Regions from separate parts of the Paenisporosarcina sp. genome, predicted to be linked through region 2. Evidence: riboswitches for the same ligand, from Rfam matches in the RefSeq annotation. Region 2 holds a riboswitch; each other region holds the start of a gene.
What was found. A riboswitch is a leader RNA that binds a small molecule or an ion and turns the genes downstream of it on or off. The one in region 2 is predicted to bind S-adenosylmethionine.

Region 1: linked by a shared signal. The riboswitch ahead of AC3EA5_RS01990 (2,3-diketo-5-methylthiopentyl-1-phosphate enolase) and the one ahead of AC3EA5_RS07985 (methionine ABC transporter ATP-binding protein) in region 2 are both predicted to bind S-adenosylmethionine.
Region 3: linked by a shared signal. The riboswitch ahead of AC3EA5_RS01750 (methionine ABC transporter ATP-binding protein) and the one ahead of AC3EA5_RS07985 (methionine ABC transporter ATP-binding protein) in region 2 are both predicted to bind S-adenosylmethionine.
Region 4: linked by a shared signal. The riboswitch ahead of metK (methionine adenosyltransferase) and the one ahead of AC3EA5_RS07985 (methionine ABC transporter ATP-binding protein) in region 2 are both predicted to bind S-adenosylmethionine.

The regions. Positions count from the first base shown of each region.
Region 1 is NZ_JBYNRN010000007.1:36,072-43,792, forward strand. Features, by position in the region: gene AC3EA5_RS01950 (SDR family oxidoreductase) at 1-16, shown strand, start outside; gene lepB (signal peptidase I) at 212-841, shown strand; gene corA (magnesium/cobalt transporter CorA) at 1,281-2,243, opposite strand; gene AC3EA5_RS01965 (hypothetical protein) at 2,413-2,547, shown strand; gene AC3EA5_RS01970 (MEDS domain-containing protein) at 2,767-3,348, shown strand; gene AC3EA5_RS01975 (NUDIX hydrolase) at 3,444-3,884, shown strand; guanidine-I (ykkC/yxkD leader) riboswitch at 3,972-4,074, shown strand; gene AC3EA5_RS01980 (DMT family transporter) at 4,130-4,462, shown strand; gene AC3EA5_RS01985 (DMT family transporter) at 4,462-4,776, shown strand; SAM riboswitch class I at 4,872-4,977, shown strand; gene AC3EA5_RS01990 (2,3-diketo-5-methylthiopentyl-1-phosphate enolase) at 5,049-6,275, shown strand; gene AC3EA5_RS01995 (2-hydroxy-3-keto-5-methylthiopentenyl-1-phosphate phosphatase) at 6,272-6,931, shown strand; gene AC3EA5_RS02000 (methylthioribulose 1-phosphate dehydratase) at 6,928-7,557, shown strand; gene AC3EA5_RS02005 (cupin domain-containing protein) at 7,559-7,721, shown strand, end outside.
Region 2 is NZ_JBYNRN010000021.1:57,981-65,701, forward strand. Features, by position in the region: gene AC3EA5_RS07970 (dicarboxylate/amino acid:cation symporter) at 52-1,239, opposite strand; gene AC3EA5_RS07975 (MetQ/NlpA family ABC transporter substrate-binding protein) at 1,429-2,259, opposite strand; gene AC3EA5_RS07980 (methionine ABC transporter permease) at 2,319-2,987, opposite strand; gene AC3EA5_RS07985 (methionine ABC transporter ATP-binding protein) at 2,980-4,005, opposite strand; SAM riboswitch class I at 4,220-4,326, opposite strand; gene AC3EA5_RS07990 (thioredoxin family protein) at 4,387-4,692, opposite strand; gene AC3EA5_RS07995 (toprim domain-containing protein) at 4,708-5,049, opposite strand; gene gcvH (glycine cleavage system protein GcvH) at 5,121-5,501, opposite strand; gene AC3EA5_RS08005 (arsenate reductase family protein) at 5,574-5,936, opposite strand; gene AC3EA5_RS08010 (acyl-CoA dehydrogenase family protein) at 6,015-7,721, opposite strand, start outside.
Region 3 is NZ_JBYNRN010000007.1:724-7,647, reverse strand. Features, by position in the region: gene AC3EA5_RS01765 (iron-containing alcohol dehydrogenase family protein) at 35-1,132, opposite strand; gene AC3EA5_RS01760 (MetQ/NlpA family ABC transporter substrate-binding protein) at 1,148-1,981, opposite strand; gene AC3EA5_RS01755 (methionine ABC transporter permease) at 2,000-2,671, opposite strand; gene AC3EA5_RS01750 (methionine ABC transporter ATP-binding protein) at 2,661-3,674, opposite strand; SAM riboswitch class I at 3,743-3,851, opposite strand; gene AC3EA5_RS01745 (carbon-nitrogen family hydrolase) at 3,931-4,728, opposite strand; gene AC3EA5_RS01740 (aminotransferase class I/II-fold pyridoxal phosphate-dependent enzyme) at 4,814-5,977, shown strand; gene AC3EA5_RS01735 (polysaccharide deacetylase family protein) at 6,037-6,924, opposite strand, start outside.
Region 4 is NZ_JBYNRN010000012.1:10,452-18,172, reverse strand. Features, by position in the region: gene AC3EA5_RS03400 (alpha/beta hydrolase) at 1-178, opposite strand, end outside; gene AC3EA5_RS03395 (gamma carbonic anhydrase) at 339-854, shown strand; gene metK (methionine adenosyltransferase) at 902-2,098, opposite strand; SAM riboswitch class I at 2,339-2,462, opposite strand; gene pckA (phosphoenolpyruvate carboxykinase (ATP)) at 2,658-4,244, shown strand; gene AC3EA5_RS03380 (hypothetical protein) at 4,408-4,857, opposite strand; gene AC3EA5_RS03375 (alpha/beta hydrolase family protein) at 4,854-5,648, opposite strand; gene AC3EA5_RS03370 (NUDIX domain-containing protein) at 5,632-6,099, opposite strand; gene AC3EA5_RS03365 (transposase) at 6,155-6,487, opposite strand; gene AC3EA5_RS03360 (putative motility protein) at 6,572-6,754, opposite strand; gene AC3EA5_RS03355 (Dps family protein) at 6,846-7,295, opposite strand; gene ytzI (YtzI protein) at 7,395-7,544, shown strand; gene yidD (membrane protein insertion efficiency factor YidD) at 7,541-7,721, shown strand, end outside.

The DNA of each region.
Region 1 (7,721 bases), on a different contig from region 2:
ATTTTTACGAAGTTAATTTTATGACTAAGAAAATTATGAAAAATTTCTATCAGACTGTGGACAAATTCAAATTTGCCCACAGATTTTTTTGTTTGAAATTTAGATGTGAAGAATTATTCCTACTATTTCGGTTTTAATTCACAGAAAATTCACAAAACAAAGGAGTGAACGGACTTGATATTGGTATAATATGTAAAAGGGAGTTGGTGGTTTGAATAAACTTTTTTTTATTATACTCGGACTTTTGTTAGCGGGTTGCACACCAGAATTAAAAATGATTACAGATGACAATACTTCCCCAGAAATTGAAATAGTGACACCAGAAGAAGATCACATGTTGGTGGAATGGGGCTCAGACGCAATGGATAGAGGAAATCATGATTATGATTCAATAACACACAGTGAATTAGTAGTAAATCCAAATGATGAAACTCTTGAGCGCGGTGATGTTGTTTATTACAAAATGCTTGATTCGGCAATTAAGAAAAACCCCAGAATTCCAGAAAACTATTTAGGAAGAGTTGTCGGATTGCCTGGAGAGACAGTCATGATTAGGTATGGTCACGTTTATATAAATCACGAAAAATTGGATACTTTCTATGGTGAGGCCACCGTAAGAGGTATCACAGAAGAAGAGTACTTCGAACATGCTGATCTAAGTAGGATAGAAGATGTTGATGGGCTGAAGAGATATTTTAAAACGGAAATGAATCCAGTACACGTAGAAGAAGGCACAGTATTCGTGTTAGTTGATCAGTGGTGGCGAGGAACAGACAGCAAAGATTTTGGCTTGTTACCAGTGGAAAGGATACAAGGAACCGTATTAGGCTATTCGAAGTGATTTTTGCGAATGCACATTAATTATTTCGTATTCAATGAACTGGTGCTGTTCAATGAGTTTCATCAAATAAAAACAAGTAGAGAAAGGATTAATTTTTCACTACTTGTTTTTGTTGATTGGAATGGAGGTGACGTAAAACACCTGCTCCTGTTTCTGCATCGCTCCGCTAGCTTCGAAACATGAAAGTGCGTTGCATCGCTTCGCTAGCTTCGTCGCAAAGATTAGCACCAAATTTTTTGGTCCCAATCTTTCCAGCGGAATCAGCAAGAACTGAAGCCCCTGGACTGAGCATCGCGAGGGAAGCGGCTGAATGTAGAACAAAGACTAAGAACACCACATCCTGTGGCAACGTCTTTGAAACCAACATCCTGTTGGCCACCGAGGAAAGCGTTCACCACAATGGAAATCAACATTTTTTATGTGTCTACATTCTTTATTACTATTGTTTAAATAAATTCATCCAGCCCTTGTATTTGAACCACACAAGCATCGCAAGTCCAATAAAAATCATAGCCCCAAGAGTAAAGAAATAACCATACTCCATATTGAGCTCAGGCATGTTCTCAAAATTCATCCCATACACACCAGCGATAAACGTTAACGGAATAAAAATAGACGAGACAATCGTTAAAATCATCATAATTCGATTCATCCGATTCGAGTTCATCGCCATGTAACTGTCTCGAATATCTGCAGTCAATTCGCGGTTGGATTCCACAATTTCCGTTAGTTTAACAAGATGATCGGAAATGTCAGCGAAATAGGCTCTCTCATGACCTTGCAAATCAAAACGACTCGAACTTAACACACGGTACATTAAATCCCGCATCGGCAAAATGGTTCGTCTCAACCACAATAAATCACTACGCATATCAAAAACAGACTCCATGGAAAAATGCTTCATATCAAAAGTCATTTGATCTTCAATTTCATTTAAGTGATCCTCGATTTTATAAACTAAAGGGAAATAAGAATCGACCACTTTGTCGAGAATTTGGTACATGGCGTAAATCGATCCACGCTCCCAAAATGAGGAATCCCTTTGTAGTTTCTCCCTTACCAAATCTAACTCCTCAACGGGGGTATGATGGAAAGTCACGACAAAGTTTTTGCCAATGAATAAGTCTAACTCTTCAGCTTCTAGTGTTTCTTCATTCATCGTATGTACTACAAAGAAATGGTAGTCACCATAAAAATCGACTTTTGGACGCTGCAATCGATGCAAACAGTCTTCTATCGCAAGGGGATGAAATTGAAAGAAAGAATCTAACAAGATCCATTCTTCCTGAGTTGGTTGATCAAAATCGACCCAATACCACTCGAATGATTTTTTATGAAGCTCTTCTAATGGGAAGTCCATTTCTAATTGGCTATCAGCCGTAACACCAAATGTTCGAATCATTCTTAAACCTCGTTTCAACCTGTATATGGTAGTAGTTTACCACGAAAAAAGAAAATCCTTTGTCCTAAATATTTTACCCTTGCTACACAATCCTTAACATGTCCTTCACTTTTCTTTCATATAGTTTCATTACACTTAAAATATAAGAGTCAAAGAAGGAGGCCATTTGATGACACAACAAAGTCTTAGAAAATCTGCATTTCCAATTGCATTATTTTCGGTTTTCGCTATTAGCAGCGTTGCTGGAGTGATGGGGAAATTTCCGTTTCAAAAGAAACAAGGCATTCCCATCAAAGCACGATAATAGATAGTTAGGTGAACTCTCTTGAAAAAAGAGGGTTTTTATTTTGAAATAAACCATAATCTACTAGCCAGTATCATATCAAATAGATATCTCAAACGTATTATATATTTGTGGTTTTCCTATGAATATGATGTATACATTGATAATTGGAACATTTAGCCAGTTGTTTTGCTCTATTTTGAAAATTCTAGTATAATCAATAAAAAGAATAGTGAAGGAATGATTCTATTGAGTACCAAAATGAATCAGTTGATTGAGGACCAAAGGAATGTTCATGTTCTGTATTCTTTTCATGAAGTAGAAGATTATATGAAACAAGTTTTGAATTATATTCATGATGGAATTATTGCTGGTGAATCTATTATCTTGATTGAAAATGCACGTCTTTATCCTGAAATTCAAAAAGAGCTGAATTCTAAATATTCGAAAATGCAATTGGAGCTTGTTCACTATGTAAACAGTTTAGATTTTTACTTTTCAAGTGGCAGTTATCACCCACCTGCTATTCATGAATATTTTAAAAAAGTGGTTCAACCATATATTCAAAGCGACACTGCATTCCGATCATGGGCACATGTGGAATGGGCATCAATGCAAGAACCTCTGTATCTCATTGAGGATTTCGAGAAAATAGTAGATGAAGAAGTAAATGCACTATCATTCCCATTAATTTGTGCTTACGATGGGGAGAAATTGCCTGAGTATGTTAAAACCTTTTTGATGGAGACACATCCCTATGTACTTGTAGAAGACGATGTTGTTGTATCCAAACAATATCAGCCTTCCAATAAAGTGATATAAAACTTTTTAAAGTAAATTTCCAATGCCGATGCCTTCAAGTGCACGGCATTTTTTTGAGCGCAAGTTATATTTCTCATAGAAAACGGAGAATGAATATGAACAAACATCCAAATTACCGCGTTTCAGTAGAAATCATCTTAATGCACGAAGACAAAATCTTGTTAACCAAGCGCTCCACCGAAGCGGTCGTCGCTCCCGGTGTATGGAATGTTCCAGCGGGTAAAGTGAAAGTTAACGAGATTCCAGCAGAAGCTGCGATTCGTGAGGTGAAAGAAGAAACGAATATGGATTTAGAGGGATTAAAGGAAATCCATGTCCGTACTTTTGAAGGGCAAACAGTTAGTGAGCCAATCTATCGACTTATCTATACATATGCTGTAACAGTTTCAGAGCACCAGTTAAAGAATTTTCAACTAAATGACGAGCATTCTGAAAGTAGATGGGTCACTCGTGAAGAATTGCATTCGAAAGATTTTGATTCGCTATTACCTGCATTTCGTTCCATCTTGTTGGAGAAAGCATGGAAAGATTGCTAATCTAAACCCATTTCTTTTGACTCTAGCAGGAGTCTGTAATATCCTTACTGCATACATGAATTTCATAAAGCGCCATTCAAGCTTGGCGAACAAGTTTTCTAGGGTTCCGCAAACACTTCGTTTGGACTGGTCCGAGAGAAAACGCTTTGCACTCTGCAAAGATACACGGAAGGATAAAAGCCTGGGAGATAACGTAGACATACGTTCATTTCTCGGGCTTATTTTAATTTAAGGAGACTATTTTTATGAATAAAGAATGGATGAAAGTAATCATAGCCGCTTGTTTTGAAGTGTGCTGGGTGATTGGCCTAAAACACGCAGATGATAGTTGGACATGGCTTGGCACGATCATCGCCATTGCCATCAGCTTCTATCTGATGATCATGGCTGGAAAAACATTGCCCGTTGGTACGGTTTATACCGTATTTGTGGGATTAGGAACAGCAGGAACGGTAGTAGCTGATAGTGTGTTTTTTGGTGAAACCATTAGCTTAGCGAAGATTGGTTTAATTGTTATGTTGTTAGTTGGGGTTGTTGGTTTGAAGCTTGTAACGAAACATGAGGAGGAGATGACCTAATGGCATGGATCTTTTTATTTACGGCGGGCTTATTTGAAATGACGGGCGTCCTCATGATTAATCAAGTGCATAAAGAGCGAAACTGGAAGTCCATTGCAGGATTAGTCGTTAGTTTTACTGCAAGCTTTTTATTTTTAGCACTAGCAATGGAAACTCTTCCAATGGGAACTGCGTATGCAGTTTGGACAGGTATTGGGGCAGCTGGTGGAGCCGTTTTAGGCATGATTTTTTACGGAGAACCAAGAACAGGGTTACGCATTCTTTTCATTTCGATGGTGCTAGGAGCTGCTGTTGGGTTGAAATTTATTTCCTAAAAATTATATTTTAACTTTTTAGAAAATTGTGTTGACAACAATTTTGTATCCTGTCATAATCCAATTTAGATTTCAAAAAATTCATATCTACATTTTTCTTATCAAGAGCAGGTGGAGGGAACTAGCCCTATGAAACCCGGCAACCGACTTACGCGAGTAGGCACGGTGCTAATTCTTGCAGCAGTGGCTGACAGATAAGAGGATGTTAGTTCTTACTAACCTCTTCTTTTTTGTGAAGAGGTTTTTTATTTTGGAATAAAGAGGTGATCGACGTGTCAGAAGTGAAGGCTACGTATTTGGTACATAGCATTGAAGAAAACTTAGAGAAAAAAGCAGAAGGCATCGCCCTAGGGCTAACGATCGGTTCATGGACCGATTTGCCATTACTTGAACAAGAACAATTGAAAAAACATAAAGGGAGAGTCGTGCGTGTGGAGTCTCTTGGAACAACAGCTGGCCATTTTGCAGAAACACGAACGAAAGGAATCATTGAAATTGCCTATCCTACAGCAAATTTCAGCGCAGACATTCCCGCCATTTTGACGACAACGTTTGGCAAATTATCGCTAGATGGTGAAATTAAACTAACGGACTTATCATTCGATGAGACGCTACTCAATCACTTCCCAGGACCGCAATTTGGCATTGAGGGAATTCGCACATTAACTGGTGTCCAAAACCGCCCATTTGTCATGAGCATCTTCAAAGGAATCATCGGCAAAGATATCGACTTTTTCACTCGCCAATTAGAGCAACAGGCTCTCGGTGGTGCGGATTTTGTAAAAGATGATGAGATTTTATTCGATAATCCGTTAACCCCATTTGAACAACGAATAACGAAAGCGAAAGAAGTGTTAGAAAACGTGTATGAGAAAACCGGTCACCGTACGCGTTTTGCAGTGAACCTAACTGGGAGAACGTATGACTTGAAAGAAAAAGCGAAAAAGGCGGTTGACTTAGGGGCGGATATACTATTATTTAACGTTTTTGCATATGGTCTAGATGTCCTTCAAAGTTTAGCTGAAGACAAGGAAATTACCGTTCCGATCATGGCCCACCCAGCTTTCTCAGGCGCAATTACACCTTCCCCATTTTATGGTGTATCAAATTCCTTGTTACTCGGGAAGTTGCTTCGGTATACAGGAGCGGATTTCTCTTTATTCCCATCGCCCTACGGCAGTGTCGCATTAGCTAAGCAAGAAACACTCGATATAGCCAAAGAACTAACAGAGCCAGGTTTGTTGAATAAAACCTTGCCAGTCCCTTCAGCAGGTATTCATCCAGCGATGGTGCCGCAACTCATTGCCGATTTTGGATTGGACTCCGTGATTAATGCTGGAGGCGGCGTGCACGGTCATCCGGGAGGGGCAACAGCAGGAGGGAAAGCGTTTAGACAGGCAGTGGATGCAACGATAACTAATCGATCCTTATCTGAAGTGGCGCAAAACCATGAAGAGCTTCGACTAGCTCTTGAATTGTGGGGTGACAAAGTCCGATGAAGCAACCCATTATTTTTTGTGACTTTGACGGCACGATCACAATGAATGACAACATCATGGCAATCATGAAGAGATTTGCTCCACCACAATGGGAAGCGATCAAAGATCAGATTCTCAGTCAAGAAAAGACGATTCAGCAAGGTGTTTCGCAATTATTTCACTTGCTACCAGCGACGCAAAAAGATGAAGTTATTCAATTTGTTTTGGCGCAAGCTGAAGTTCGAGATGGTTTTGAAGAATTCGTCGCGTATACGAAAGAACATCACATCCCGTTATACATCGTTTCAGGGGGCATTGACTTCTTCGTACAGCCTCTTTTACAAGGTTTGATAGAAGAACAACATATTTATTGTAATGAGGCGGATTTTTCTGGAGAGTCAATTGCCATTGAGTGGCCACACAGCTGTGACGAACTTTGCACAAACGGTTGTGGGTGCTGCAAACCGTCTATTATTCGCAAGTTAAGTGACGAAAACACTTATAAAATCGTGATTGGTGATTCCATTACTGATTTGCAAGCCGCAAAGCTGGCAGACAAAGTCATTGCAAGGGATTTTCTCATCGAAAAATGTGAGGAGCTGGCCATTCCTTATGAACCATTCACCACATTTCACGATGTCATACACATTTTGGAGAAGCGGGAGGTACATTCATGAGTCTATATGTAACACGTTGGAACGAACTAGCGGCTGTTAAAAAAGAGCTAGCTGGACGCGATTGGTTTTACGGCACAAGCGGCAATTTATCCATTAAAGTTTCCAATGAACCTTTGACCTTTCTCGTCACAGCTTCTGGAAAAGACAAGCGCACATTTACGAGTCATGATTTTTTATTAGTCGATAAAAACGGTGAGCGTATAGAAGAAACGTCATCGAAACCTTCCGCCGAAACCTTATTGCACGCGAAAATTTACAACAAAACAAATGCAGGTTGTGTACTTCATGTACATACAATTGATAACAATGTGATCACTGAATTGTATAAACATGAAACACATATCGAGTTTACGGGCAACGAAATCATTAAAGCGTTAGGCTCATGGGAACAAGATGCCAAAGTGCATATTCCCATTATTCAAAATGTCGCGCATATCCCAACACTTGCCGAACAATTTGATCGATATGTGATTGGGGATACAGGAGCGGTCTTAATTGAAAATCATGGCATTACCGTGTGGGGAAGAGACGCTTTTGAGGCGAAAAAGCTACTTGAAGCCTGGGAGTTTTTGTTCTCATACCAAGTGAAACTAGCAACCATAAAAAACAGAGTGGGGAGTTTTTAAAATGGCATTCATTAAAAAGCATGCAAACGGAGAACGCATTGAAGATCCAACACAAGTGATTGAATTTTTAAATGAAAATGAAGTCATCTATGAAAAATGGGATATCGAAAAACTACCAGAAGACCTTCGTGAAAAATTCGATTTATCGGACGAAGAGAAACAAC
Region 2 (7,721 bases):
AGTAAATTTGACCTGTAAACAAAACGACGAATAGTCGGAATAGACGTAATATTAAGATTCAGTTTTCTCTAATACCTTTGATTTACCTCGAGTAAATCGATCAACAATCATGGATAATGCGCCATCACCAGTTACATTTGCAGCTGTACCAAAGCTATCCTGTGCTAGGTAAAGTGCAATCATTAATGCAACCATTGTTTCGTTAAAACCTAGCATTGAACTAAGTAATCCAATCGCTGCCATAACAGCTCCACCAGGAACTCCTGGCGCAGCAATCATTGTAATACCCAGCATGAAAATGAATGGAATAATTTTTGTGATTTCAATGCTTTCTCCATTTAATAAAAGAACCCCGATCGCACAAGTTACTAGTGTAATCGTACTTCCTGATAAATGTATGGTAGCAAACAAAGGAACTGTGAAATCGGTCACTTTTTCAGAAGCCCCAGTTTTGCGTGCTTGTTTTAAAGTTACAGGGATAGTTGCTGCGGACGATTGAGTTCCAAGAGCCGTAAAATACGCAGGTGACATGATTTTCATTAATTTAAATGGATTTTGTTTATTTAAAGCTCCTGCGAATGAATATTGTAGGATTAACATTGTAAAGTGTAAAAGAATAACAATCACAAAGACAACTGCAAATACAGAAAGGATCTTCGCAACTTGTCCGCCAAATGTCATATTCATAAAGATTCCAAAAATATGTATTGGGAGTAATGGAATAATGACGTGATTGATTACTTTTTCAATGATGACGTTAAATTCTGTAAAACCTTTTAATAGAACATCACTCTTTGTAGCGGCCATTCCAATTCCAAATATAAAAGCCAATAATAAAGCACTCATAATACCAAAAGTTGGAGGCATATCAACTGTGAAGAAAGCAGTTGCTAAAAATTCTTCAGGATTTTCAAAAGATCCTACGGCATTAGGTTTAATAAAGTTTGGCAACACGTTCATGCCGACCACTAGTGCTAGGAAACCTGCTACTAATGTCGATGAATAGGCGAAAAATGTTGCTAACCCTAAAAGTTTTCCTGAGCCTTTGCCTAATTGCGCTATTCCAGGAGCAATAAAAGCAATAATAATTAATGGCACAACGAAACCTAAGAAGTTACCAAACAAACCATTAAAGGTTGCAAGTAGACGTACTAAACCTTCAGGCGCAAAAGACCCAATAAGAATTCCTAGTGCAATTGCTAGTGCGATTCTTGCAAGTAAACCAATTTTTATCTTCATCATGATGTCCTCCTCTATTGTACAAGTGTTCTCTCTAGAAAGATAAAAACACTTTAACACACCTACTTGTTAAAGTGAACGTCTTATAAAATAGGCGGAATAATCAATTTTTACAGCATTCTAACTCTGTCAATCAATTTATTCATCCACAATAAAAGACGCCGAAGTTCTCGGCGTCTTTACATATCTTTATTTCACTGGTACGACAGAGCCGCCCCATTCTTCTAATATAAAGTCTTGAATTTCTTTAGAAGTTAACACTTCTACTAATGCTTTAATTTCTTCGTTATCTTCATTACCAGATTGAACGGCAATAATATTTACATAAGGTGAATCTGTATTTTCAATCGCAATTGAATCCTCTAAAGGATTAATACCAGCATCAATTGCGTAGTTTGAGTTAATCAATACTGCATCACCTTCTTCGTTCTCATATAATTGAACAAGAAGAGCAGCTTCGTACTCTGCTTCGAATTGAAGATCTTTTGGATTGTCGACAATGTCTTTCACTTCAGCTTTTGTTTTATCAATGCCTTCAGCAAGTGTGATTAAACCTTCAGCTTCTAACATCGATAGAATACGTCCATGATCAGCTACTGAGTTACTAATTAGAATTGACGCACCGTTTGGAAGTTCTTCTAAAGAATCATATTTTTTTGAATAAACACCGATTGGCTCAATGTGAATTCCACCAGCATTTTCAAATTCATACCCGTGGTCTGCGATTTGTGACTCTAAGTAAGGTACATGTTGGAAGTAGTTTGCGTCTAAGTCGCCATTTTCTAAATCTTCATTTGGAAGGATATAATCTTGATATGTTTCAATCACAAGATCGATTCCCTTCTCTTCAAGCAACGGTTTTGCTTGTTCTAAAATTTCTGCATGAGGCACATTCGAAGCACCTACAACTAATTCTTTGTTTTCTCCATTAGAACCTGATGTTGAATCACTATCTGTTCCACATGCCCCTAATGTTAACGCACTTACTGATAATAATATTCCTGCTACAAATTTCTTCATGATTTGTCTCTCCCTTTTTTCTAATTTATATGTGAACGAGACTACTCGTTGGCACCAATCTAACGTTTGTCTGCTCTTGTTGTAATCGTATCGCCAACCCACTGGACGATAAACACAATGATGAGGATGAGTACTGTTGAAACGAGAACTACATCTTCTTGACTTCTTTGAAATCCATCTAAGTATGCTAAGTTACCTAATCCGCCAGCACCTATAATGCCAGCCATAGCTGTATAACCCACTAAAGCAATAGCTGTAACTGTAAGGCCAGATAGTAATGCGGGTAATGATTCTGGCAATAAAACCTTCCAAATGATTGTGGAAGTTTTTGCTCCCATCGAACGAGAAGCTTCAATGACGCCTTTATCAATTTCACGTAAAGCAATTAAAACCATTCGTGCATAAAAGGGTGCTGCGCCAATAATTAGTGCTGGTAGTGCGGCATTTGCTCCCCGAATCGTATCTAACAGAAACTTCGTAAACGGGATTAGCAAGATGATTAAAATAATGAACGGGATGGAACGAAAGATATTTACAAACGCGCCAGTCAACCAATAAACCATCTTATTTGCCCATACTTGATGTGGACTCGTTAAGAAAAGCAAAACCCCTAAGCCTAGTCCAATCACAAATGTGAAGCCTGTTGCCATTGCTGTCATATATAAAGTTTCAAGTGTTGCTTCCCACATTTTGTCCCAGTCAACATTCGGTAGAAGGTTTTCAATCATGTGAAATCACCTCCGTTTGAACTTCTTGATCATGTAAGTACTTAATCGCTTCATCAATAGCTCTCGCATCGCCATCAAGTTGTAAGTACAAGGTTCCATATGCACCGTTTTGAGTTTGTTCAATATTGCCTTGAACAATATTCACTTCTACTTGAAATTGCTTAATTAATCGAGATAAGATTGGCTGCTCTGTCCGATCTCCAACAAAAACTAATTTGACTAATTTCCCTGTAGGGTATTGTTCTTTTAAATGAGCAATTGTTTGATTAGCTGTTACGTTTCCACTAATTTGTGAAACGAAACGTTTCGTAATCGCTTGCTTTGGAGCTTGAAAGACTTGAAGAACGTTTCCTTGTTCAACAATTTTGCCAGCCTCCATTACGGCAACACGATGGCATATTTTACGAATCACGTGCATTTCATGTGTAATCAATACAATGGTCAGACCAAGTCGATTATTGATATCAACTAATAATTCTAGAATTGAATCAGTTGTTTCAGGATCTAAAGCTGAGGTAGCTTCATCACACAACAACACTTCAGGTTGATTGGCAAGTGCACGAGCAATTCCGACACGTTGTTTCTGACCACCTGACAGTTGAGATGGATAGGCTTTCTCTCTACCGGTTAACCCTACAAGCTCGATTAATTCTTTCACTCGCTTTTGGCGCTCTATTTTACTGATTCCAGCTATTTCTAGCGGGAATGATATATTGTCTTCTACAGTTCGTGACCACAATAAATTAAAATGCTGGAATATCATGCTAACTTTTTGTCTTGCTAGACGGAGTTGATGACCTTTACTAGCTGATATGTTTTGACCATTCACTGTTACTGAGCCTTCAGTAGGCTTTTCTAATCCATTCAACAAACGTATCAATGTACTTTTCCCAGCACCACTGTAGCCAATGATTCCAAAAATTTCGCCTTGATTTACTGTTAAATTGATATGATCTACTGCCTTTAATTTACCATTCGTTGTTTGAAACGTTTTCGATAGATTCTCCAATACAATCATCATACTCACCTCTTTTATTCCTATAATTTTTAGTATCTTCTGCGATTGCTTAATCATTAAGGAGCACTTGTGACTTAATATTGCTATTCCTCTGCGTATCCCTGTTAGTGTTCCTCTCAACCAACAAAATTATTTATTTGAGGAAACAAAAAAGCCCCTTCTGCAGACAAGCAGAAGGGACATAAGCGCATAGATATATATACGTCAGACCATTCTCTCATCTATCAAAGCAATTGCTTTGAGTGATTTGGCACCATTTCACAAATTGTGACGGTTGCTGGGTTTCATAGGGCACTATCCCTCCACCTCTCTTAATAAGAGCAACGATATTAAATTTTTAAGTACGAATGATAATGTAACATGTTCAATTTTCTTCGTCAATTATTTTCTTTTTAATTTTTCGTATAAATAAGGTACTGAGTGAAATGCATATATTTTTTCACGAACTTTTCCCTGCTCAGTTATTAATAAACAAGGAACACTTTCAATTTGATAATCAGCAGCCAATGACTCTACAAAATTCAAATTCGCTTGACCAATCTTAACGTCTACCATCATTTCTTTAACAACTGACAGCATTTTTGAGGCAACTTGACAGGTTCCACACATTGGCGCGTACAAGTAATATGCTGTCATTTCTTCGCTCATTGAAGTAGTTTCCCACTCTTCTCGAGTCCATTCTTCCATAACTATTACATCCTTTTAACCGCAAAATTCTTTTTTTACATCAATATGTGCATTTAATAATATTGAGGCTAACACTTTTAGAGGGGTTGTGGCAACTTCTTTAAATTTTTCATCTGTATATAGATGTCGTGCTTCAGGAAACGCTCGTTTGCAAATTTGTCGGAGTTTTTCACCTGAAGCATCCGCATCTGCGAATATAAATATCTCATACTCTTCGTAAGGAGTTAATAGTTCTTCTATTTTAGTTGGACTGGCAGTTCCATTTGTACAAATAATCTCAAGTGGTTCTGCTAATACCATATTGATTCTGAGCTTGTCTGATCTTCCTTCAACCACAATCACTTTATCACTACTCATCCTCTTCACTCCTAAATTAAATTCAGTGTAAAGAAAAAACGCCGAAAAGTGATCGGCGTTTTTTAAGTCTATTACTCTTTAGTCATTTCTTCATATTGCTCTGCCGTCATAAGTGCATCCACTTCAGCAGTATCTGTAGGCTCAACTACGATCATCCATGCATTTTCATATGGTGATTCGTTTACATATTCAGGGCTGTCTTCTAATTCACTATTCACTTCAATTACCTTACCGCTAATTGGTGCATAAAGTTCAGAAACAGTTTTAACAGATTCAACACTTCCGAAAGGTTCGTTCGATTTAATTTCATCGCCTACTTGTGGTAGTTCAACGAATACGATGTCACCAAGTTCTGACTGTGCAAAATGTGTAATTCCGATACGTGCTTTACCATCTTCTACTTTAACCCATTCGTGTTCTTCAGAGTAACGTAAATCTTTTGGTGTGCTCATATTATACCCCTCCACATATGTAATCTTTTCAATTTCAGTTTGACATATTCACCGACTAAAAACAAGATATGTTCAAACTCTTTTCCAATTCTCTGCGAAATCTGAATCCTTAAATCCAACCGTTACTTTCTCACCATCTGTCACGAGTGGTCGCTTAATAAGCATCCCGTCAGAAGCTAGCATTTCTAACTGTTCATCATCTGACATAGTCGGGATTTTATCCTTTAAACTTAACTCTCTGTATTTCATGCCACTCGTATTAAAAAACTTTTTAAGTGGAAATCCACTCGTTTCTACAATTTTTTTCAACTCTTCTTTTGAAGGCGGAGTTTCAACTATATGTACATCATGATACTCAATTCCTTCAGCATTTAACCAAGACTTTGCTTTTATGCACGATCCACAATTAGGATATCCATAATACGTAATAGCCATTATTCTACCTCCTATTTTTATTTATGATATCAAAAAAGAAACCCGAACGCCTCATCAGAAGCGGTCGGATTTGGTTATTTAGACAATATACTTTTCTGCATCAATAATTTTCACTGATGCTTCACGTTTTTTAGCAATTACATTGTAAGGAGTTGAACGAGTTAATTTACGAAGAGCTGAAAGCATCATACGTAAGTTATCTCCTTCTACTGCTGCGATTAATGTTTCCTTCGCGTCTTTTTCAATACACTCGAATGCTTCTTGACAGAAAATTTGTGTGTATAGAAGTTTTTGGTTCGCTTTTTCAACACCATCACGTTGAATCGCTTTTTCTGTACGCAATACAGCTGATTCCATCGCGAATAAATTATTAACGATATCAGCAATGTTTGCTAATACTTCTTGCTCAGTTTCAAGCTTAGCACCATAACGTTGAGCCGCTAAACCAGCAGCTAACAAACCAATTTTCTTGGCATTTTGTACAATTACTTTTTCTTGAGCTAATGGTGCGTCCTCGATTTCCTCAGGCATCATCATTAATAACTCTTCTTGAAGTGCTTTTGCTTTTTGAAGAAGTGGAAGTTCACCTTTCATCGCTTTTCGAAGGAAAGTTCCAGGGATCAACAAACGATTAATTTCATTTGTACCTTCAAAAATACGGTTAATACGTGAATCACGGTAAATACGTTCTACTTCATACTCTTGCATAAAGCCATAACCACCATGTAATTGAACCGCTTCATCTGCAATGTAATCTAAAACTTCTGTACCAAATACTTTATTGATTGAACATTCAATTGCATATTCTGCAATCGAAGCTGCAATTGCTTTACCGTCTTTTTGTTCTTCCGCACTTAATTGGCTCATACGATCTTCGAAATAACCAACTGTACGATAGATTAAGCTTTCAGATGCATATAAGCGCGCTGCCATTGTAGACAATTTTTCTTTTGTTAAATTGAAAGACGAGATCGGTGTTTTGAATTGTTGACGTTGGTTTGTATAAGCAACTGTTAATTCAAACGCACGTTTAGAAGCACCAACTGTACCTACTCCCAATTTGTATCGCCCAATGTTTAAAATATTGAATGCAATCACATGGCCACGGCCAACTTCACCAAGTAGGTTTTCTACTGGGATTTGAGCATCTTGAAGAATTAAAGTACGTGTCGAAGATGATTTAATCCCCATTTTCTTCTCTTCCGCACCAACAGAAACACCATCATATTCACGTTCAACGATGAATGCAGAGAAATGTTCTCCATCAATTTTTGCATAAACAACAAATACATCAGCAAATCCTGCGTTTGTAATCCATTGCTTTTCGCCGTTAAGTACATAATGAGTACCTTCTGCATTTAACTTAGCAGATGTTTTCGCTCCTAAAGCATCTGATCCTGAACCAGGTTCTGTTAATGCATACGCTGCAATCAATTCCCCAGTTGCAAGCTTAGGTAGGTACTTTTGTTTTTGTTCTTCATTACCAAAAAGAACGATTGGTAGTGAACCAATTCCAACATGGGCACCATGAGTAATCGAAAACCCACCAGCTTTTGACATTTTTTCAGCGATTAAAGCGGAAGAAATTTTGTCTAATCCAAGGCCATCATATTCTTCAGGAACATCAGCACCAAGAAGACCTAAATCTCCTGCAGATTTTAATAGTTTTACTGAGTGTTCAAATTCATGGTTTTCAAGTTTTTCAATGACAGGAAATACTTCATTATTCACATACTCTTCTGTTGTTTTAGCAATCATTTTATGTTCATCTGTAAAATCTTCTGG
Region 3 (6,924 bases), on a different contig from region 2:
AAAAAGCCCGCACAATCTGTACGGGCTTTATACTTTATTCAATTAATGAAGGATCTAGAACCCATTGAGCTTCCCATTTCCTCATCACATCGGCTACTTCAAGAGGAGTCACTTTTTCATCTCTCATGAAATGTATAGATTCTTCGTCTCGTGTAGCGAGTTGTGCAATTTCATCAATCCACTTATTCGAAATATTTAAATCTTGGAGTGAGATAGGTAACCCGAGTGCTTGATAAAATGGAATCAATTGCTCAAGTTCAACTTGTTTATTTTCTAATAATAACTGCACTAAAATTCCGTATGCTACTTTATTTCCATGAAGCGCTTCGTGTGACTCAGGTGCAACCGTTATTCCATTATGAATGGAATGAGCACCGGCAATTCTCCCAAACTTGTCACCATAACCTCCAACCATTCCACCCAGCATCATTATGGATTCAACTACCTTGATAAATGCGTTTGATATTTGTACTTCCTTCGCATCACTAACCGCTTGTTCTGCATAATCGAACATTTCATCCGCACATAACCTGGCTGAATAATGCGCTATTTTGAGTGCCACTGGGAGTTCGTTTAATTTCCCTATTTGCACATCAGCTTCATACCATTTGGCAAGTGTATCTCCGATTCCCGCAATGAGATAGACAATAGGAGCTTTTAGTAAAATATGTGGTTCGATTAAAAGCAGATCGACACTTTTTGGATAAACCTCATAATGGGTCATCACACCTTCATCCGTATAAATCACACTAAGTGGTGTCCAAGACGCACAGTTTGCAGCGATTGTTGGAATTAAAACCGACTTTGTATGGCTGTGGTAAGCTGATGCTTTAACTATATCCAGTACTTTGCCACCACCAACACCGATGATTGCATCTACTTCATGAGTACGTGCCAAATTGGTCACACGACGAATTTCACTTAAGGAACATTCTCCGTTATAAAAGAGGTGTATTAATATAACTTCATTTAAGTTCGGAAAGTAATTGGTGGCAGCTTGCCAAGATTGTTCACCTGTTAGAAGAAGAACACGCTTGATCCCCCTCGCTGTCAACTTCAACTCCAGGAGGTTTAATACCCCACTTGTGCATACATATTCAGCTGGTCCTGCTCGAACTATGATGTCTTCCACAAAAGCCCTTCTCTCTTAGCGGTTTTTCATCCACTCTGGTTTCCCAAAGCCTTCAAATTCAGCATCAATTAGTTCTTCGAATTCTGGTGATTCCACTATTTCCACTAAATCTTTTGCTAGCTGCGAATCTTTATTTGCTGTTGTAACGGCCACTACATTCCGATATTGGTCAGGCATGTTTTCTAAAACCAACGCATCGAGTAAATCCATTTCAGCAGCTAAAGCAAAGTTTCCAGGGACAGCTGCTAGATCAGCACTATCAACTGAACGTGGTAGCTGACCTGCTTCAATTGGTTGAAACACTAAGTTTTTCACATTCTTTTCGATATCTTTTTCGGATACCGTTAACGGCTCAGCATCTGGATTCAGTTCGATTAACCCATGGTCTTGCAAGATTAAAAATGTACGTGCCGCATTCACTGGGTCATTAGGAATTGTAATTGTTGCACCATCTTTAATATCTTCAATAGATGAATATGTATTTGAGTAAATACCCATCGGTGCAGTAGGCACTGTGATTAATCCCGTCAAATCCATATCATTTTCCTTCGAGAAATTCTCTAAGTAAATCGAGTGCTGGAATAGATTTGCATCGATATCTCCACTTTCTAAGGCAACATTTGGTTGTATATAATCGCTGAATTCAATAATTTTCACTTCATATCCTTTTGCTTCTAAAGCTGGTTGAATTGCTTTTTTAAGCATGTCGCTATATGGACCCGCTGTTCCACCTAACTTCACAGATTTGTCGTTATCTGCATTTCCTTTAGATTCATTGTCATTCCCTCCACATGCAGCAAGCGCTACAGCTAAAACTAGTAAAATCATTGTGAATAAAACCTTTTTCATCTCTTTTTCTCTCCCTTTTTATCTTTTATCTATTGCTTTAGCCGTCCAATCACCCAGTTGTTGAACGATTTGAACGAGAACAATTAAAATCACTACCGTCACAATCATGATGGTATCGTCGTATCGGTAATAGCCAAAACGAATAGCTAAGTCACCAATTCCACCACCACCCACTACACCTGCCATTGCTGAGTATGCAACAAGACTAATAATGGTCATCGTAATTCCTTGCACAATACTCGATTTGGCTTCGGGCAATAAAACATCTTTGATAATCATCCAAGGTGTTGCACCTACAGCCACAGCGGCTTCAATAACTCCCTTATCGATTTCGCGTAACGATGTTTCTACGATACGTGCAAAGAATGGAATAGCAGCAACTGATAACGAAACACTTGCTGCTTCAGGTCCAATCTTTGACCCGACAATTATCTGAGTTAATGGAAGCAGCGCGACTAACAAAATAATAAATGGAATCGAACGGATCAGGTTCACGATAAAACCAAGTGTTGATTTCAAAAAACGATTTTCTAATATCAATCCCCTATCCGTTATGAATAGTACGATCCCAAGCGGTAATCCAATGACAATTGCAACAGTCAGTGAAACACCAATCATGTAAAGTGTTTGGTTAAAAGCTTTTAAAATATCTGGCCACATTTCAATAACATGTTGTATATCAATGCCCATTACGAATCACCTCCACTAAAGCCCCTCGGCCTTCCATATAACTAATCGATCGATTGATGTTTGCCGGGTGGCCTTGAAGTTCCATCAAAAACAAACCGAGTGGAACTTCCTGAATATATTCAATCGCGCCATGCAAGAAATTCCCTCGTACATCAAACTGCTGAACTGTATCCGAAATGACACCTTCTCCAGCCACATTTCCTTTAAACAAAACTTTGATAATACTTCCTGTGACTTTATTTAAGATGGCCTCAGGAACTTCAAACGACACCACACTGCTAATGAACTCTTTTGTCAATTCAGCTTGTGGGTTTGAGAAAATTTCATAAACAGAGCCTTCTTCAACAACTCGACCATCCTGCATGACAGCCATTCGGTCACAAATTTCTTTCACCACATTCATTTCATGCGTAATGAGTACAATTGTGATGTTTAACTCTCGATTAATCTTTTTAAGTAAACGTAAAATTGATAAGGTGGTGTTTGGATCCAGTGCTGAAGTAGCTTCATCACACAACAGAACAGTTGGATTATTAGCCAGTGCTCGAGCAATTCCCACTCGTTGCTTTTGTCCACCACTTAACTGTGCTGGGTACACATCCTTTTTTTCTGATAACCCAACCATTTCAAGCAGTTCCAAAACACGTGATTTAATTTCTCTTCTTGGAGTGTTTGCCGCTTTTAATGCGAATGCAATATTCTCACCAACCGTCTTTTGACTAATTAAATAAAAGTGCTGAAAAATCATGCCGATCTTTAATCTAGCGTTTCGAAGATTTTTTCCTTTTAATTTCGTTAAATCTCGACCGTTTACCATAATACTTCCACTGGTTGGTTGTTCCAGTAGGTTAATACATCGGAGAAGCGAACTTTTACCTGCTCCCGAATAACCCACAATTCCAAATACTTCGCCTTCGGTTATGGAAAGATTAACCTGATCTACTCCTATTACCGTTCCTTTTTTCGTTTTGTATTCTTTAGACAGATTCTCAATATGTATCATGGCAGTCTCCTTTTTGACCATAAAAAATACCCCTTTCATCATGAAAGAGGCACCGAAAAATGGATTTTGGTTTATCTTTCAGAATGAGTTCATTCTGTAGGAATTGGCACCTTCCCAACATCTGTTGGGGGTTGCTGGACGTCATAGGGCCTATCCCTCGGTCTCTCTTGATAATTTCCAATATGTAATTGTTTTGTGTTTCGAACTAAATCTTACGATGTTTTTATAAAGGTGTCAAATGTTTTTTGAAAATACTTTATTCATTTTCAAAAAGGGGTTTGTAAAGAGTCGGTCTTCGATCTTCGAAAACAGGGATTCGTTGACGCACTTCTTCTACCTCAGAAAAATCCACATCAATTAGAGCATACTCTTCATGTTCACCACCAATCCATAAGATTTTACCCCAAGGTGCAATCACCATCGACTGCCCATTAAATCGGTTGTTGGGGTCTTGCCCAATACGATTTACGGCAATGACAAAATATTGATTTTCAATTGCTCGAGCTTGAAGTAGTAGTTTCCAATGGTCAATTCGAGATTCTGGCCATTGCGCTGGGACAAATATCACGTCAGCACCTGCTAATGCATGTGCTCTAAGCCATTCAGGAAATCGAATATCATAGCATATTACGCCACTTGCACGTATAGAACCTAGAGAAAATAAATTATCTTTATTTCCAGCATGTAAATACAGATGTTCATCCATCAATCGGAACAAATGAGCTTTGTCATATTCTGCGACAAGCTCTCCTTTGTTGGTATATACATACATCGTGTTATAAAACCGGTCACCTTTTTTCGTGGAAACCGATCCTCCCACAATATGAATATGGTGTTTTACGGCTAGCTCAGACAGAAATTGTTTTGTTTGTTCTCCTTCGCGATCAGCTAGCTCTTCTAATTCGGTTAACGCATAGGCGGTATTCCACATTTCTGGTAAAACAACTAACTCTGCACCTTCTTTTGCCACTTGCTCAATCAATGTTTGAACCTTGTGAAAATTTTTTTTAGGTTCTCCAAACTCAATGTCGAGCTGAATGCAAGCGATTTTCATGAGTACACCACCTATAGACAAGATAAAGAAAAGATTATAAGATTTGGCTGATGATTGCAACTATTTCAGAAAATGAGGAAAAATCATGAAACTATCAAATAAACTACAACAATTGCCACCACAATTTTTTGCTTCACTCGTTCAAAAAGTCGGTGCAGCAGTGGCAGAAGGACGCGATGTCATTAACCTTGGTCAAGGAAATCCAGACCAACCCACTCCTCCACATATCGTAAAAGCCCTTCAAGAGTCTGCAGAGAACCCGTTATCACATAAGTATTCACCCTTCCGAGGAATTAGTGAATTAAAAGAAGCGGCATCTGCATTTTATAAACGAGAATACAATGTCGATATCGATCCTTCTACAGAAGTAGCGATATTATTTGGCACGAAAATTGGTCTTGTCGAACTGCCGATGGCTGTATTAAACCCCGGTGATTTAATGTTGCTACCGGACCCAGGTTACCCAGATTATTTGTCTGGCGTTGTTTTGGCAGATGTCCAATATGAAACGTTGCCACTCGTTGCAAAAAATCACTTTTTACCTGATTACAATGCGATTTCTGATGAAAGCAAAGAGCGTGCAAAACTGATGTACTTGAACTACCCGAACAACCCAACAGGAGCTACAGCAGACCTTGAATTTTTCAATAAAACAGTGGCATTTGCCAAAGAAAATGATATCGCAGTGTCTCACGATTTTGCCTATGGAGCCATTGGATTTGAGTGTGAAAAGCCAATCAGTTTCTTGCAAGCAGTTGGCGCAAAAGATATTGGAATTGAAATGTATACATTGTCCAAAACCTATAATATGGCTGGTTGGAGAGTCGGTTTTGCCGTAGGGAATAAAGAAATGATCGAAGCCTTGAATGTGATTCAAGATCATTTATTCGTTAGTCTATTTCCAGCAATCCAACATGCCGCAGTAACCGCTTTAAGTGATCATCAAGTAAACGTTACCGCATTAGTGGAACTATATGAAAGTCGTAGAAATGTCTTTATTAACGCCTGTCAAAAGATTGGATGGGAAGTAGTAGCCCCTAAAGGGTCATTTTTTGCGTGGTTACCAGTTCCAACCGAATACACAAGCCAAGAGTTTGCAGACAAACTTTTAGAGGAAGCTGATGTAGCTGTAGCCCCAGGAAATGGCTTCGGTGAATTTGGTGAAGGGTATATTCGAGTTGGATTGCTAGTGGATGAAAACCGATTGGAAGAAGCGGTTGAACGGATTGGGAAATTAGGAATTTTTTAATAAAATGATGCAGGGGAACTTTTATTTGATGGATGTTCCCCTGCATTATATTCTTGCTTTTAGAGGCCCTGATCTCTCCAAAAGTTTTGACTAACATGTTGTTCCGGACTATACCGTTGAATCGAATATCCCTGTTTCTTTAGCCATTCAATGATTTGGGGCAAGGCTTTATTTGTCTGCGGACGATCATGAAGCAATACGACGATTTGTTTATCTTTTGCTAGTCTAGCTTTCTCAACCCCAACTTGTACATTCTTTACGATTTGCGTAAAGTTCTCCTCTTTTATCTTCCAATCAACTGTATCAACATCCCAGTCCCACATTTTATAACCATTCCTCTTTAACAATTCACGCATAGATGATGTCACATGAGGGGTACTACCATAAGGAGCACGAACCAAAGTAGATGTATGTCCCGTCAATTTCTTAAGTAAATCGTTCTCCGTTTGCATTTCTTTCATGAATGCCCCTGCATTCGCGTACACCTTCTTTTTTTCATGTGTCATACTGTGAAGGCCTAGATAATGACCATCTAAAAATGTTTGACTCGCTATAGAAGGGTGTCTTTGAACATCTTCCCCAATAAAAAAGAATGTCCCCTTAACTTTGTATTCTCTTAAAATTTGTAAGTGAACACTCGTATAACGGTTTGGTCCATCGTCAAAAGTTAAATACACTATTGGCTTATCTGAAGGTACAGGCACTGGTGGTTTCCGATCTTTTACGACTTTATTAATAAAATCTTGATTACTAACATGCGGATAGGTTTCTGAAGTAAGTCTCGCAGTTAAAATGGAAGACAAATACTCAACATTAAAACCTGTTACTTCGCCAAGAAAACGGATAGGTATATAAAGAACATCATTCATCATTTGAATGGCATTCGTCTCTTCGTTGACCTCATTAACAAACGTTTCTTTTGTGTGGTAATCAAATGATATTGATGT
Region 4 (7,721 bases), on a different contig from region 2:
CATGTGCCTCATTTAATGAAGAATCTTCACCGTGACCTGGGAGATCTCCCATCACCACATGAAAACCCGAATTTCTAAATTGTTCAATCGTCCATGCGTAACGACGATGATGCTCATATGCACTATGTACAATAGCTATGACAGCTTTTGCTTTACCTTCTGCTTCCCATTTCCACATGAACATCTTCCCCTTTTACTAAATGCTATTAATCCTTTTATTATACCATTACACAACTGATTTAGAGGATGGATAAAAAAGGCTTTCACTCTATTCTAGTTATGATTCCCTCTTTTTTAGTATAATGAAACTTAGCTAAACGAAGAAATGAGGTCATGTAATGATTTACCCTTTTAATGGAAAGACTCCTGAAATTGATTCATCTGTGTATATAGCTGATTTTGTGACAATTAGTGGGGATGTCACGATTGGTCCAGAGTCTACGGTATGGTTCAATACGGTCATCCGTGGAGATGTGAATAAAACGATTATCGGTAATAAGGTGAACATTCAAGATTTATGTTGCTTGCATCAGAGTCCAGCTTTTCCATTAATTTTAGAAGATGAGGTAACTGTCGGTCATCAAGTGACTTTACATAGTTGTACGGTGAAACAAGGTGCTTTAATTGGTATGGGATCGATTGTGTTAGATGGAGCTGTAATCGGAGAAGGGGCGTTTATTGGCGCAGGCAGTTTAGTCCCACCAGGTAAAGTGATTCCGCCGGGTGTACTGGCTCTTGGGAGACCCGCTAAAGTAGTCAGAGATTTAAACGATGAAGACCGTAAGGATATGGAACGTATTGTTCGAGAGTATGCCGAAAAAGGACAAATTTATAAAACAATGCAAAAGGATTAATAGAATGAAAAAGCTGCTCCGAATTTTTCCGGAGCAGCTTTTTTCTATTAAACGCCTGCTTTTTCTTTTAATGCAGCAGCTTTGTCTGTTTTCTCCCAAGGAACATCTATGTCTGTACGACCAAAGTGTCCATATGCTGCAGTTTGTTTGTAGATTGGACGACGAAGATCTAACATTTTGATGATTCCAGCTGGGCGTAGGTCGAATAATTCGCGAACCATTTCAACCATTTTCGACTCTTCAACTGTACCCGTTCCAAATGTATCAATAGCAATCGATACAGGTTGAGCAACACCAATTGCATATGCTAATTGAACTTCACAGCGATCAGCAAGACCTGCTGCTACGATGTTTTTAGCAACATAACGAGCTGCATAAGCTGCAGAACGGTCAACTTTTGTTGCATCCTTACCAGAGAATGCTCCACCACCGTGACGAGCATAACCACCGTAAGTATCAACGATAATTTTGCGTCCTGTTAAACCTGCATCTCCTTGTGGTCCACCAATAACAAAGCGACCAGTTGGATTAATGAAGTATTTTGTGTTTTCATCAATTAATTCTGCAGGTACAACTGGATTAATAACATGTTCTTTCAGATTGCGTTGGATTTGTTCAAGCGTTACTTCTGGGTGATGTTGAGTAGAAATAACGATTGTGTCAATACGCAATGGTTTGTTGTTTTCATCATATTCTACAGTTACTTGTGTTTTACCATCTGGACGTAGGTAAGAAAGAATTTCTTCTTTACGAACCAATGCTAAACGACGAGCTAACTTGTGAGCTAAACTAATTGGAAGAGGCATTAATTCAGGCGTTTCATTACAAGCAAACCCAAACATTAACCCTTGGTCTCCAGCTCCGATTGCTTCAATATCATCATCTGACATAGAACCTTCACGAGCTTCTAATGCTTGGTCAACACCCATTGCGATATCAGCTGACTGCTCATCGATTGCTGTTAAAACAGCTGATGTTTCTGAGTCAAAACCATATTTTGCACGAGTATAACCAATTTCACGAACGGTTTCACGAACTACTTTTTGAATATCAACATATGCAGACGTTGTGATTTCTCCAGCAACAAGAACTAATCCTGTTGTAACTGTTGTTTCACATGCCACACGTGCATTTGGATCTTCTGTTAAAATCGCATCTAATATTGCATCTGAGATTTGGTCACAAATCTTATCCGGATGCCCTTCTGTTACTGATTCTGATGTAAATAATCGACGAGTTGTCATTATTAATTCCTCCTATATCCTTCGAGATTTCTCTCGGAAAATTCAAACGGTACTCATTTCCCATGTCAAGCTTTACTCGATTGAATAAAACCTTTCGCCGTTTCGGGCTTCTACACGAGGATAAAGGGAGATGTCTGTGTTAAATCATCCATTTATATGCAATTTACTGAGATAGCATAAAAAAAACCCTCTCTCACGTCAATTACATGAGGAAAGGTATGATTTAGTAGGCACCTTTCACTCTTATCATCCAAGGAATTCACCTTGCTTCAGGTTCAGCACCTTCGCCAATTATATGAAATCATATAATCGCAGGTTGCCGGGTTTCATAGGGCCTGACCCCTCCACCAGCTCGGGATAAGAGTATCCGTTCAGTTTTACATCATAATAAACAATTTCGACAATGTCAAACATTTTATGCACATAAATTTTGACAAGAAATATCTACATTTTATACAGGCTATTAGTGTAGATTATTAAACGGAATGTGTTATACTAATTCTCGAATCAAAATTACCCCATTTTATCGGGAATACTTGAAAAAGGAAGGTACATATACATGAATTCAGTGAACACAATTACCGAGCTGAACGAATTGTTAAATGGCCAAAACGTGCACGTTCAACTTTCAGTTCCACAATTAGTGGAGAAAGCAACATCACGCGGAGAAGCTGTCTTAACATCAACAGGTGCTGTAAAAGCGGAGACTGGAAAATACACAGGTCGTTCGCCTAAAGATAAGTACATGGTTGAAGAAGACATTTCAAAGGACAAAATTGACTGGGGTCCTGTTAATCAACCCATCTCATCTGAAATTTTTGACTCATTATATAAGAAAGTAATCGATTACCTAAAAACTAAAGAAGAATTATTTGTGTTTAAAGGCTTTGCTGGTGCAGACAAACAATCTCGCTTATCTTTACAAGTGATTAACGAGTATGCTTGGCATAACCTTTTTGCTCACCAATTATTTATTCGCCCTTCTGCAGAAGAGCTAACTACTCACGAAGCAGATTTCACGATTGTATCTGCTCCGACTTTTAAAGCAGATCCAGCAGTAGATGGTACGTCTTCAGAAACTTTCATCATGGTGTCAATGGAGAAGCGCATTATTTTAATCGGTGGTACTGAGTATGCTGGTGAAATGAAAAAATCGATCTTCTCGATCATGAATTACTTATTACCTGAACAAGGTATTCTTCCAATGCACTGTTCTGCTAACGTTGGAGAAAAAGGCGACGTTGCTTTGTTCTTCGGATTATCAGGTACAGGTAAAACAACATTATCAGCTGATGCTGATCGCAAATTAATCGGTGACGATGAGCATGGTTGGTCAGACAATGGCGTCTTCAATATTGAAGGCGGATGTTATGCAAAAGCGATTAATTTAACGCATGAAAATGAACCTCAAATTTATGATGCAATTCGTTTTGGTTCTGTTTTAGAGAACGTAGTTATAGACTCAGAAACTAGAATTGCTGATTACGATGATATCTCATTAACTGAAAATACACGTGCAGCGTACCCACTTCAAGCAATTGATAATATTGTAGACCCATCTGTAGCTGGTCATCCAAAAACAATTATTTTCTTAACTGCTGACGCATTTGGCGTATTGCCTCCAATCAGTAAACTTACGAAAGAGCAAGCGATGTATCACTTCCTAAGCGGTTTCACATCGAAACTTGCAGGAACTGAGCGTGGAATCACTTCACCTCAAGCTGCTTTCTCAACGTGTTACGGTTCTCCATTCTTACCACTACCTGCAACTGTTTATGCAGAAATGTTAGGTAAGAAAATTGATGAGCATAACTCACAAGTATTCTTAGTTAATACCGGTTGGACTGGTGGAGAATACGGCGTTGGTAGCCGCATGAAGTTATCTTATACAAGAGCTATGGTTCGTGCAGCACTTGAAGGAAAACTCGATGATGTGGAAACAAACAAAGGTTCAGTTTTTGGTTTAGCAATTCCAACAGAAATCCCTGGCGTTCCAACAAACGTATTAAATCCACGCGATGCTTGGGCAGACCCAGATGCTTACGATAAAAAAGCAAAAGAATTGGCTGATCAATTCCGTGAAAACTTCAAAAAATTCGGATCAGTTTCAGAAGATATTTCTTCTAAAGGTGGACCAATTATTTAATCAAAAAGAGCTTGCACATTAACTTGTGCAAGCTCTTTTTCATATGACAAAACTTCTTCGGAGACAGCTCGAGCTTCATCCCGTTCGTCTCTTCCCTTTCCAAAATAGCTAAGCTACAATAAATTAATTTGATAGATACATTTCTAATGTGTGATACTCTATGTCACATTAAATGTTCTTTAAAATATTCTGACTCGATATTTTCAGGAAAGATCGCTTTAAATGTCTCCGCTTCCTTTTCATCAATCCCGTACAAACTAATTTCAGAACCATATTGTCCAATTTCCAACATTTGCGTCGTTTCCTTATAGAATAACAACGTAAACCATTTTAATCCCCCATTTTCATCAATGGAGTTATTTCGCAAAAATTCTCGATTTTCTTCGTTCAAGGTTATGGTATAAGCCATAATTAAATTTTGATCTTGAATTAGCGAAGCGATTTTCTCAAGTTCCTCAATGTGTTTTGGCTCTACTTTCCAACAATGAATTTCTACTGAACTGAAATCGGTGGTGTATGTATCCCAAAGTTCTTGCCAATAAGACGTCGTAATTGGAAATGATGTTTTGTGTTCAGAATGGGTTGTTTCTAATTGAATTTTAATATGTTTCATGACAAATCCCCTTTCGTATTTCTCATCCACTGTGTTAAATCTCTTACTGTTTGTCTATTTACTGCAGGTGGGAAGTGATGCTTATATTTTTCAAAATACCAAGTTTTCACTTCATTCTTTGATTGCGATAGTTTAGCTTCTAGCTTCTTTGCATGTTCTAGACTTACATGCTGATCTTGCAAGCCATGAATAATTAGTACACGGGACGTAAACTCATCCATAAAATTCAATGGTGTTCTTGCATGATAAAGCTCGGGATGATTGGTAGGAGTACCACCAATAACTCGTTTCATCATTCGTCTCATATCTTTACGTTCATCATACGTTAAGGCAGCATCTGTAACTCCGGCCCACGTAACCACAGAGGCAATATCATTACGTAAGATGGCTGTCCATAGGGCCATGATTCCTCCCCTAGAAAAAGAAAAGATATGTATTCTATGTACCTTTAGAAAAAGTTTTAATACATTTACTGCGTGTACGGCATCATATCGATCATCACCTGCAAACTCATCAAAGCCTTCTCCTCCACGATTCCCTCTATAATAGGGTGCGAAAACGACGAAGCCTTGCGCAGCAAATTGAGCGATTCGGCTAGGTCGGACCATGCCAACTCGCTGAATTCCCCCACGTAAGTATAGAATCCCTTCATAATTACCTTTTCCTTTTGGCTCTGCAAGTAAACCTTTTACTCGTAAACCATTGGACCAATAAATAATTTCACTTAGTTGGATACTCGGATTTGGACTTGGGTAAGGCTGTTTAGAGAAGATTTCACCGCTTTTTTTCATTCAGCATCACTCTTTCCAACATTTTTTTCATACCTTCGTCTCTCATATGAAAACTTAGATTTTCCTCTTTATTAAATTCAGTCAAAGTCATCCATTTATAGCCATCTGTTTCAAACTGTTCGTTCAGTTTCACTATGTGATCAACGGTCGCTCTAAATACTACTTTACGAAATGGAGGTTCTGTATGAACGGTATATTCTGCAAACCAAATCACATCTGTTAATGAAGCACCGGTTTCTTCATATGTCTCTCTTTTTGCAGCTTCTACTAATGTCTCGCCTTCTTCGACCTTTCCACCAGGGAACTCAATCCCTCGCTCTGGGTGTTTCGTTACTAACCACTTATCTTCTTTATTAGCAAGTATCAGAACATGTTTCGCAGGTATGGAAAACGTATCTGGAACAAATGATAAAGTCACATCATATCCATTTAAATCTTTAAAAAAATACATGCCTTCTACACCCCTTTCATTAAAGTGTAGCGAAGGCATGCATTGCATTCAACATTTATCGAATTTCGTTCATAGATTGTTCCCTTGGTGCATAAAAGGGCATTGATTCTATTAGCACTTTCGCATCATCAGTTCCATATTCATGAATGACTGCATATAGCTTTTTCAATCGTAAGTCCACTTCGTCATTTTCTGGATCTAAATGATAAGGAATATAAGGTAAATGTGCACGGAGGAAATTTTTCCACTCCCACTCTTGTTTCTGATTAAATAATTCGTCCAGTATTGTAATCACTTCTGGCTTTCCTTCAATTTCATATTCCCATGGAGAATCTTCTGGATGGAAATAATATTGATGATGGGTTACGGAGACATATATTTTCGCCATATCATACATCCTTTCTTTTAGATAGGATGTTACATAAAACAAAAAACATGCACATCAAATTGATGGCATGTCTTTTGCTTTGGGTTAGCCTGAAATATCGACAACTGTTCCTTTATAAGGATGAGAAGCTGTCGGTTGCTCAGGCATGTTTTGGAGCATTTCAACTGCAGATGCCGAGCTCATATTAAGCGCATTTTTCATAACGCTCATTTGAACTGTAGACTGTAGTTCTCTCAATTGACTTGCCATAATTGAGCTCATTTCCATAAACATACCTCCTTCCCTACAAATCTAATATCGTCCATTCTCACAAAAAATAAAGACAAATTCCTCTGAAAAGGAATTTGTCTATACTCACTCATTTATTCGTATCACCTAAGAATGCATTTAGCATCCATTGATGTTTTTCAATCGATTGATAGACAGCATTTAATAAATCTTCCGTCATATCATCTTCATCTTTAGCAGCTTCGTCCATCCCTTTTTTCAATGATTTCATAATCGTATCGAAATCCTTCACAACGGAACTAACCATTTGATCTGTTGATTCTTTCCCAGTAGCTTCTTTTACATCAGACAATTCAAGATGCTCCGCTAAAGTCGCAACAGGTTTTCCACCTAATGTTAATAATCTTTCCGCAATTTCATCCATATGAAGTGTTGCTTCATTATAAAGTTCTTCAAATTTAGCATGAAGTGTGAAAAATTGAGGTCCTTTTACATACCAATGGAAATTATGTAATTTCGTATACATAACTGACCAAGTTGCTACTTGCTTATTTAATTCTTTGTTTAATGCTGCTGACATAAAAAAACACTCTCCTCTTTTATATTTAAAGCTTTTCTACTGTTAATTTACCACTAAAGTCACTACAATAAACATACAGACAGAAATGGAGTGAAAGAAATGACTTTATGGTTACTTTTAGTTGTTGCGTTCATTGTTGTCATTGGAATAACGCTCATTTTCCTTTTATCAACAAAGAAAGCATATTCACATAAACACACAATTGATCCAGTACCACAAAAATCAATGACGGATGATAAGAACGTATGAAATATATTGTAATCGGCATATTTCGATTTTATCAAAAAGTGATTTCTCCCTTAACTCCCCCAAGTTGTCGATTCTATCCGACTTGTTCGCATTATGGAGTTGAAGCAGTTCAAAAACATGGTGCCCTTAAAGGTATTTACTTAGCCACAAAAAGAATATTAAGTTGTCATCCTTTTC